DNA from 2 places in the Stenotrophomonas sp. Steno-Z10-HUANG genome. Region 2 is predicted to be linked to the other one. Evidence: predicted binding sites of a transcription regulator. Region 2 holds the regulator's gene; the other holds the start of a gene.
What was found. The regulator FliA, encoded in region 2, starts transcription of late flagellar genes. The targets are predictions, from matches to a motif close to TAAAGTTTNNCNNNCNNNGGCCGATAA.
Positions count from the first base shown of each region.

Region 1: AC06E6_RS15985 (GGDEF domain-containing protein) is a predicted target of FliA. The motif match lies at 2,356-2,382, and genes of this name have one in related genera.

Region 1 covers NZ_JBWJPA010000014.1:38,438-42,844, reverse strand. The annotation lists gene AC06E6_RS15990 (metallophosphoesterase) at 1-819, opposite strand, end outside; gene AC06E6_RS15985 (GGDEF domain-containing protein) at 885-2,318, opposite strand; gene AC06E6_RS15980 (TlpA disulfide reductase family protein) at 2,518-3,321, shown strand; gene dsbG (thiol:disulfide interchange protein DsbG) at 3,350-4,162, shown strand; gene AC06E6_RS15970 (cation diffusion facilitator family transporter) at 4,265-4,407, shown strand, end outside.
Region 2 covers NZ_JBWJPA010000002.1:9,616-14,022, reverse strand. The annotation lists gene flhF (flagellar biosynthesis protein FlhF) at 1-592, shown strand, start outside; gene AC06E6_RS02965 (MinD/ParA family protein) at 579-1,463, shown strand; gene AC06E6_RS02960 (RNA polymerase sigma factor FliA) at 1,460-2,206, shown strand; gene cheY (chemotaxis response regulator CheY) at 2,220-2,612, shown strand; gene AC06E6_RS02950 (protein phosphatase CheZ) at 2,612-3,235, shown strand; gene AC06E6_RS02945 (chemotaxis protein CheA) at 3,240-4,407, shown strand, end outside.

The DNA of each region.
Region 1 (4,407 bases), on a different contig from region 2:
GGTGGCCGGATCGGCCTTGACCTCCGCCTTGGGGCGCCCGAGCGATGCCTGGTAGGCGGCATTGGTGGCGGCCGGGTCCAGGGCCAGCTGCAGCGCCTCGGGGGAGATGCCGCCGTGCAGGAACAGCGTGTCGCCGACCCGCAGCAGCACCGGGCGGGTGCGCAGCCACTGCCCGATCACCGAATCGGCGCCGTACAGCTGCGGGTAGCTGCGACCGAGCAGCCGCGCGCTGCGCAGGTACTTGGGGTTGACGTAGCGCAGGTCGTCGTACAGCACCATGGTCTCGTGGTTGCCGAGCACGAAATGCACCGCACCGCCGGCCGCGGTGGCCTGCTGCTGCAGGCCGTACAGCAGCCAGAACACGTCGGTGACCTGCGGCCCGCGGTCGAACACGTCGCCGGCGATCACCAGCGTGTCGCGGCCCAGGGTCCAGCGGTCCTGTTCGTCGATGACGCCGTGGGCGCGCAGCAGTTTCACCAGCAGGCCGTACTGGCCGTGGATGTCGGACACGGCGACGATGCGCGCGGCCTGCGGCAGTACCGCCGTGGCCACCGGCAGCGGTGGCGCCACCGCGACCGGGTGCGGATAGCCGCAGCGCGCCGCAACCGTCGCCTGCGCGTCGTCCCATACCTGCTCCTGCACCGCGTCGTCGCAGATCCAGCGGGCGCGCAGATGGCCGTTTTCCCGGAACACGTAGGGACCGTCGGCATCGACATGCGCGGGCTCGGCCAGCGGCGGGGCGGCCAGCGCGGCGGTGCTGGCGAGCAGCACCCAGCAGGCCAGGAGCATGCGGCGGAACGACGGGCGGCAAGTCGGCATCGGGCTTTCCTGTGGCGGTGGCAGCCCGATCATGCCACGTGCCCGGTGCGCTGGCCCGCGTCCGCTCAGCCGCGCTGCAGGGCGATCCGTCCCGGCGCTTCCGGCAGCGAGCCGTCGGCCAGCACCACGCGGTTGCGGCCGCGCTTCTTGGCCTGGTACATCGCCGCGTCGGCACGGGCCATGACCCGCTCGTAGTCCGGATGGCCGTCATGCACGGCCACGCCGATGCTGGTGGTGATCGCCAGCGCATCGCCATTGGCCAGCGCCACCGGCGACTCGGCCACGCGCCGGCACAGGCTGTTGGCGATCACCAGCGCCTGCGGCTCGTCCACCGCCACCAGCACCACCACGAATTCCTCGCCGCCGTAGCGGAACACGTAGTCGCTGCCGCGGGTGAACTGGCCGAGGATGGTGGCTACGTGCTGCAGCGCGCGGTCGCCCACTTCGTGGCCGTGTTCGTCGTTGATCGCCTTGAAGTGGTCCAGGTCCAGCAGCAGCACCGCGAAGCTGCTCTGCGATTTGGCCGCCAGTTCGATTTCGCGGCGCAGCACGGTGGGCAGGAAGCGCCGGTTGAGCAGGTTGGTCAGCGTGTCGCAGCCGGCGTCGAGTTCGCCGATGCGTTCGAACAGCATGCCCAGCAGGCTGCGGACCTGGCTGACGCGGCTGCGGATGTCCTGCAGCTGGATGGCGCGCACGCGCGGATCGTTCTCGCCGCGCAGGGTCTGCTGCAGGGCGTTGTCGATTTCGCCGATGAGTTCGCAGATCTGCCGGGTTTCGGCGCTTTCGCCAAAGCTGGGCACGCCCTTGTGGGTGAACCACAGCCCGAACTCCGAGCCGGCCAGCGACGGGAAGCCGGCGGTGTCGCACTGGCTCGCCAGGGCGTAGAGCAGGGTGTTTTCCCAGTCCAGCAGCAGCGCGCGCTGGCGCTCGCGCTCGGTGCCGACGTTCTGCACCAGCGAGAACAGGCGGTAGGCGGCATCGGTACGCGAGGAGCGTTCGCGCGCGTTGGAATAAGCTAGGGTCATGCCTTCCAGCGCGATGTCGAACGAGGCGGTGAGGCTGGCCACGGCCGCATGCGCGACCTGGCCATGGCCGGCCAGTGCGGCGATGGACTGGAACAGGCGCTGCTTGAGCACGCGGGTGCCGCGCGTCACCAGGTCCACCGGGATGCCGACGCGGGCATGCACGTCGCCGATCACCCGCTGCGCGGCGATCAGCCCCTCGACGTCGTCCGGCGTGGCGCGCAGCAGGCCGTTCACCCAGCGTTGCATCGCCGGCTGCAGGCGCGTGCGCACCTGCTCGTGCGACAGCAGGCGCGAGGCGCGCGGGTCGCCCATCATCACCTGGTAGAAATGCACCGCCATCGCCGCCGCGTCGGTTTCCGCCAGCGCCGCCAGCACCTGCGTGGCTTCGGGGCCGGCCTCGACCAGGTTCCTGCGCCAGTCCGCGGCAAGGCTGTTGTCGTCGTGGTCGGCGCGGGCAGGAGCGGTGTTGGGCATGGCGATGGCGGGGGGACGTGTCGGGGGCGAAGAGACATTATCGGCCGTAGCGGCTACTGTTTGAGGGCTTATCCGCAACGGTCCATGCCAACGTGTCGTCCAGCGCTTTTGCCCCCGTTTTTCCGCCGGCGCGTCCGCAGCCGCTGCACATGATCCGGCTCGTCCCCGTTCAGCTTTGCCCGCCGCTCGGAGGCGCGCCATGTCCGTGATCAGCGCCGGGCCGTTTCCGCTGATGGCAGTGCTGGGTCTGATCGCGGCCCTGATCGCCTGGTTGTTCGCGCGCGGCGTTGCCAGCGCCGCCGATGGCGGACGCCGCCGCGCCGGCGCGGTGGTGCTCGACGCGTTCCTGCTCGGGGTGCTGGGCGCGCGCGTGGTGCATGTGCTGTGGCATGCCACGGACTACCTGCCGCAGCCGCTGTCGATCATCCGCCTGGGCGATGGTGGGTACTCGGTGGGGGCTGGCGTGGTCGTGGCCGCGGTGTACGCGCTGTGGCGGACCCGGCGCCAGGCGCCACGCAGGCCGGTGCTGCTCGGGTTGGCCGCGGGCGCCGTGTTCTGGCTGGTCGGCGGCATGGCGCTGTTCGCGGTGCAGCGCTCCACCATCGTCCTGCCCGACATCGTGCTCACCGACATGCAGGGCGCCGCGGTGCCGCTGTCCACGCATGCCGGCAGACCGCTGGTGATCAACCTGTGGGCGAGCTGGTGCGGCCCGTGCCGGCGCGAGATGCCGACCCTGGCGCGCGCGCAGGCGGAGCATCCGCAGGTGGCCTTCGTGTTCGCCAACCAGGGCGAGGACGCCGGCGAGGTGGCCGATTACCTGCGCGCCGAAATGCTGGCGCCGGGGAACATCCTGCTGGATCCGGAGTCGGAGCTGATGCGCCTGACCGGCGCGCGCGCGCTGCCGACCACGCTGTTCTTCGACGCCGATGGCCGGCTGCGCCGCGCGCACATGGGCGAACTGTCGCGGGCCACGCTGGAGGCGCGCCTGCGCGAGCTGCAATGACTTCCCGATTCCTTCCGTGAGATATGTGATGACCCGTTCCCGTCCGCTCCTGTTCCTGCTCTCGGCCACATTGCTGGCGCCGGTTGCCTGTGCCCGCGACGGCGGTGCCACGCCACCGGCATCCCCGCCGGCAGGCACTACCGCCACCGCCGAGCCGGAGGTGGTCAAGACCCTGCGCGGGCAGGGCGTGGAGTTCATGGGCACGTTCGACACGCCGGTGGGATTGACCGGCTACGCCGGCGTCGCCGGGCAGCGGCCGCTGGCGGTGTACGTGTCCAGCGACGGGCAGCATGCGATCGTCGGCACCCTGGTCAATGCCAAGGGCGAAGACGTCGGTGCCGCCAGGCTCAAGGCGCTGGTGTCCGGGCCGATGGGCGCCAAGCTGTGGCAGCGGGTCGAGGCCAGCCACTGGGTGGCCGACGGCAAGGCCGACGCGCCGCGCATCGTGTACGCCTTCAGCGACCCCAACTGCCCGTACTGCAACCGCTTCTGGGAGGCGGCGCGGCCGTGGGTGGAATCGGGCAAGGTGCAGATCCGGCAGATCCTGGTGGGCGTGATCCGCGAGGACAGCGCCAACAAGGCCGCGGCGATCCTCGGCGCGGCGTCGCCGGAGCAGGCGCTGCAGCAGAACGAACGCGACTTTTCCCGCGGCGGGATCAAGGGCGTGGCCAAGGTGCCGGCCGCGATCGAGGCCAAGCTGCGCGACAACGAACTGGCGATGCTGGAGCTCGGGTTCCAGGGCACGCCGGGCATCGTGTTCAAGGACGCCGACGGCAGCGTGCAGACGCGCTCGGGCCTGCCGCAGGGCGATGACCTGCAGGCGGTGCTGGGGCCGCGCTGATCGCGGCGCCCGCGGGCACCGCGCCATGGCGGCCGGCGGCGATGTAATAGTCTCCGCCGCGCCGGGCTGACTAAGCTGGCGGGGTCCTGCACGGAGCCCGCCATGAGCCACGACCACAACCACGTCCCCAGCGAGATACGCCACGAAAAGCCCCTGTGGTGGGCGCTGGCGCTGACCTCGTCCTACCTGGTGGTGGAGGTGGTCGGTGCGTTCATGACCAACAGCCTGGCGCTGTTGTCCGATGC
Region 2 (4,407 bases):
GACCACCACCATCGCCAAGCTGGCCTCGCGCTTCGCCGAGGCCCATGCCGCGCGCGACGTGGCCCTGGTCACCACCGATACCCAGCGCATCGGCGCCCGCGAGCAGCTGTACGGCTTCGGCCGCCAGCTCGGCATCGCCGTGCACGAGGCCAGCAGCGGCACCAACCTCAACCAGCTGCTGGAGCGCCTGGCCGATTACAAGCTGGTGCTGATCGACACCGCCGGGCTCGGCCAGCGCGACCGCGCCCTGACCGCGCAGCTGCAGTGGCTGCGTGCCGCCGGCCAGATCCGCACCCTGCTGGTGCTGCCGGCCAACACCAGCTTCCAGGACATGGACGAGGTGGTGCGCCGCTTCGGCGCGGCCAACCCGCAGGGCGTGGTGCTGACCAAGCTGGACGAGACCGGCCGCTTCGGCTCGGCCCTGTCGGTGGCCGTGGACCACCGCCTGCCGATCACCTGGGTGACCGACGGCCAGGACGTGCCCGAAGACCTGCACCGCGCCTCGGCGGCCAATCTGGTGCTGCGCCTTGAAGATTTGCGCCGCGCGGCCGATATGCCCTGCAATCCGGAGTTGAACCATGCCGTCGCGTGAGTACGCCAAGCTGACCAATGCCTTCCCGCTGTCGGCCACCCGCCGCCAGCCCGCGGGCCCCGTGCGCACCATCGCGGTGACCGGGGGCAAGGGTGGCGTGGGCAAGACCAACGTCTCGGCCAACCTGGCCGTGGCGCTGGCCGGCATGGGCAAGCGCACGCTGCTGCTGGACGCCGACCTCGGCCTGGCCAACATCGACGTCATCCTCGGGCTGCAGCCCAAGCACACCCTGGCCGACCTGGTCGCCGGGCGCTGCACCCTGGAGGACGTGATCATCGAAGGCCCCGACGGCCTGCTGGTGGTGCCGGCCGCGTCCGGCCGCCGGCACATGGCCGAACTGCAGCCGGCCGAGCACGTCGGCCTGGTCAACGTGTTCTCCGAGCTGGAACGCGACCTGGACGTGATGATCATCGACACCGCCGCCGGCATCACCGACAGCGTGTTGACCTTCTGCCAGGCCGCGCAGGACACGGTGGTGGTGGTGTGCGACGAGCCGGCCTCGATCACCGACGCCTACGCGCTGATCAAGGTGCTCTCGCGCGAGCGCGGGGTGGACCGCATCCAGGTCGTGGCCAACATGGCCCGCGACCCCAACGAAGGCCGCATGCTGTACGAGAAGCTGGTGCGGGTGTGCGAGAAGTTCCTGGCCGACGTTTCGCTCAACTACCTGGGCTGCGTGCCGCAGGACGACTGGCTGCGGCTGTCGGTGCAGCGCCAGCAGCCGGTGGTCAAGCTGTACCCGTCGGCGCCGGCGGCGCTGGCGCTGCAGGAGATCGCCCGCCGCACCGCCCGCTGGCAGGCGCCGACCGAGCCGCGCGGCGGCGTCGAGTTCTTCCTGGAGCGCATCATCCAGCGCGGGGTGGCGACATGAACCCGGCCGCCCATTACCGCGAAGTCCAGCGCGCCAGCGCCAACGACTGCATCGCCCGCCATTCGGACCTGGTGCGGCGCATCGCCCACCACCTGGCGGCGCGCCTGCCGGCCAGCGTCGAGATCGACGACCTGATCCAGGCCGGCATGATGGGCCTGATCGAAGCCTCGCGCAGCTACGACGCCGAACAGGGCGCCTCGTTCGAGACCTACGCCTCGATCCGCATCCGCGGTTCGATGATCGACGAGATCCGCCGCGGCGACTGGGTGCCGCGCTCGGTGCACCGCCGCGCCCGCGACGCCGCCGCCACCATCCGCCGCATCGAGCAGGCCACCGGCCGCGCCGCCAGCGCGACCGAGGTGGCGCAGGCCATGGACATGCCGCTGCCCGAGTACATGCGGCTGATCGAGGACGCCGCGCGCGGCCAGGTGCTGAGCCTGGAATCGCGGATCGAGGACCAGGGCGAACTGGACACCCCGGCCACCGGCGGCCCGACCCCGCAGCAGGTGCTCGAGCGCAGCCAGTTCGGCGAGGAACTGGGCAAGGCGATCGGCCAGCTGCCCGAACGCGAACAACTGGTGCTGTCGCTGTACTACGAGCAGGAGCTGAACCTGAAGGAGATCGGCGCGGTGCTCGGGGTCAGCGAGTCGCGGGTATGCCAGATCCACGGCCAGGCCATGCTGCGGCTGCGTGGCCGGTTGAAGATTTTCGAGGCGGCCGACGCCGGCCTCGTCGAACCATGAAGAGGAACACCTTTTGAACAAGAACATGCGGATCCTGATCGTCGACGACTTCTCGACCATGCGGCGCATCGTCAAGAACCTGCTGGGCGACCTGGGCTTCACCAACACCGCCGAAGCCGAGGACGGGCATGCCGCGCTGGCGCTGTTGAACAGCCAGCCGTTCGATTTCGTGATCACCGACTGGAACATGCCGGTGATGACCGGCATCGAACTGCTCAAGGCGATCCGCGCCGATGCCAAGCTCAAGACCCTGCCGGTGCTGATGGTCACCGCCGAGGCCAAGCGCGAGCAGATCATCGAGGCCGCGCAGTGCGGCGTGAACGGCTACATCATCAAGCCGTTCACCGCGCAGACCCTGGAGGAAAAGCTGGGCAAGATCTTCGAGCGGCTGGCGGCGAGCGCCTGATGACCATGCCCAGCGGAACTCCGAGCGAAAAATCGATCCTGGTGCAGCACCTGCAGGACGCGCTGGCGGCGCTGGAAAGCGGCGACGAACACGGCTGGCGCCGGGAAATCGACGCGCTGGCGGCATTGCGCACGCAGCCGATGATGGCCGGGCTGGGGCGGCTGGCGCGCGAGCTGGGCCAGGCCCTGGGCGAGCTGCCAACGGTGCCCACCGAGGCCGGCGAGCTGGACGACGCCTGCGCGCGCCTGGACCACGTGGTGGAGATGACCGAAAAGGCCACCCACCGCACCCTGGACCTGGCCGAGCAGTGCCGCGAGCTGGTCAGCGGCCTGCGCGAGGGCAGCGTGCCGGCGATCGAACACGAGCAGGCGCTGGAGCGCATCCGCCACAACCTCACCGAGATCGCCCTGACCCAGAGCTACCAGGACCTGACCGGGCAGATCATCCGCCGCGTGGTCGGCATCGTGCGCCGCGTGCACGAGGGCTTCGGCGCGCTCGGCCTGCCGCCGCCGGAAGACGAGGCCCGTGGCCGCGGCCTCGCCGGCCCGGCGCTGGAAGGCATCGACCGCCACGCCGTCAGCCAGAACGACGCCGACGACCTGCTCTCCAACCTGGGGCTGTGATGCCATGAGCGCCTTCGCCGACGACATCGCCGCCGATTTCATCATCGAGGCCCAGGAAATCCTGGATCGCCTCGGCGAACAGCTGGTCGCCCTGGAGCAGTCGCCCCGCGACAACGACCAGCTCAACGCGGTGTTCCGCGGCTTCCACACGCTCAAGGGCGGCGCCGGCTTCCTCGGCATCAACGCCATGGTCGAGCTGTGCCACGCCGCCGAGGAAACCCTGGGCATGGCGCGCTCGGGCAAGGCGGTGCTGCAGGCGCACCACTTCGACGCCGCGCAGCAGTCGCTGGACTGGCTGCAGGCGATGCTCGACGCGGTGTCGGCCGGCACCGATCCGCAGCACGCGCCGCCGTCGCTGATCGCGCTGTTCGACGTCGATGCGGCCCCGGCCCCGGCGGCACCGGTCGCGGTGGCCGCTCCGGCGACGGCCGGCGACCTGATCACCGAAGACGAGTTCGAGAACCTGCTGGACCAGCTGCACGGCGGCGCCGCGCCCGGCACCCGCCCGGCGCCGGCCAGCGCCGCGCCCGCCGCCAAGGGCAGCGACGAGCTGATCACCGAGGACGAGTTCGAAAGCCTGCTGGACCAGCTGCATGGCGGCGCCGCACCCGGCAGCCGCCCCGTCGCGGCCAGCGCCGCGCCCGCCGCCAAGGCCGGCGGCGACCTGATCACCGAAGACGAATTCGAAAGCCTGCTCGACCAGTTGCACGGCGGTGCCGCGCCCGGCGCCCGCGCCCTGCCGGCCATCGCGCCGGCCGCGCCCGCGCGCGTCGCGCCCCCGGCGCCGGCATCGACGCCGGCACCGGCACCGGCCGCGGCCAAGGCCGCGGTCGAACCGGAACAGACCGTGCGCGTGGACACCAAGCGCCTGGACGCCATCGTCAACCTGATCGGCGAACTGGTGCTCTCGCGCAACCGGCTCAAGACCCTGCGCACGCGCCTGAAGGACGAGGAACTGGACCGCGCCGTCTCCACCCTGGACATCGCCACCGCACGCCTGCAGTCGGCGGTCATGCGCACCCGCATGCAGCCGGTGGGCAAGGTGTTCTCGCGCTTCCCCAAGGTCGCCCGCGACGTCGCCCGCAGCCTCAAGAAGGAAGTGGACCTGGAGCTGATCGGCGCCGAGACCGAGCTCGACCGCAACCTGGTCGAGGCGCTGGCCGATCCGCTGG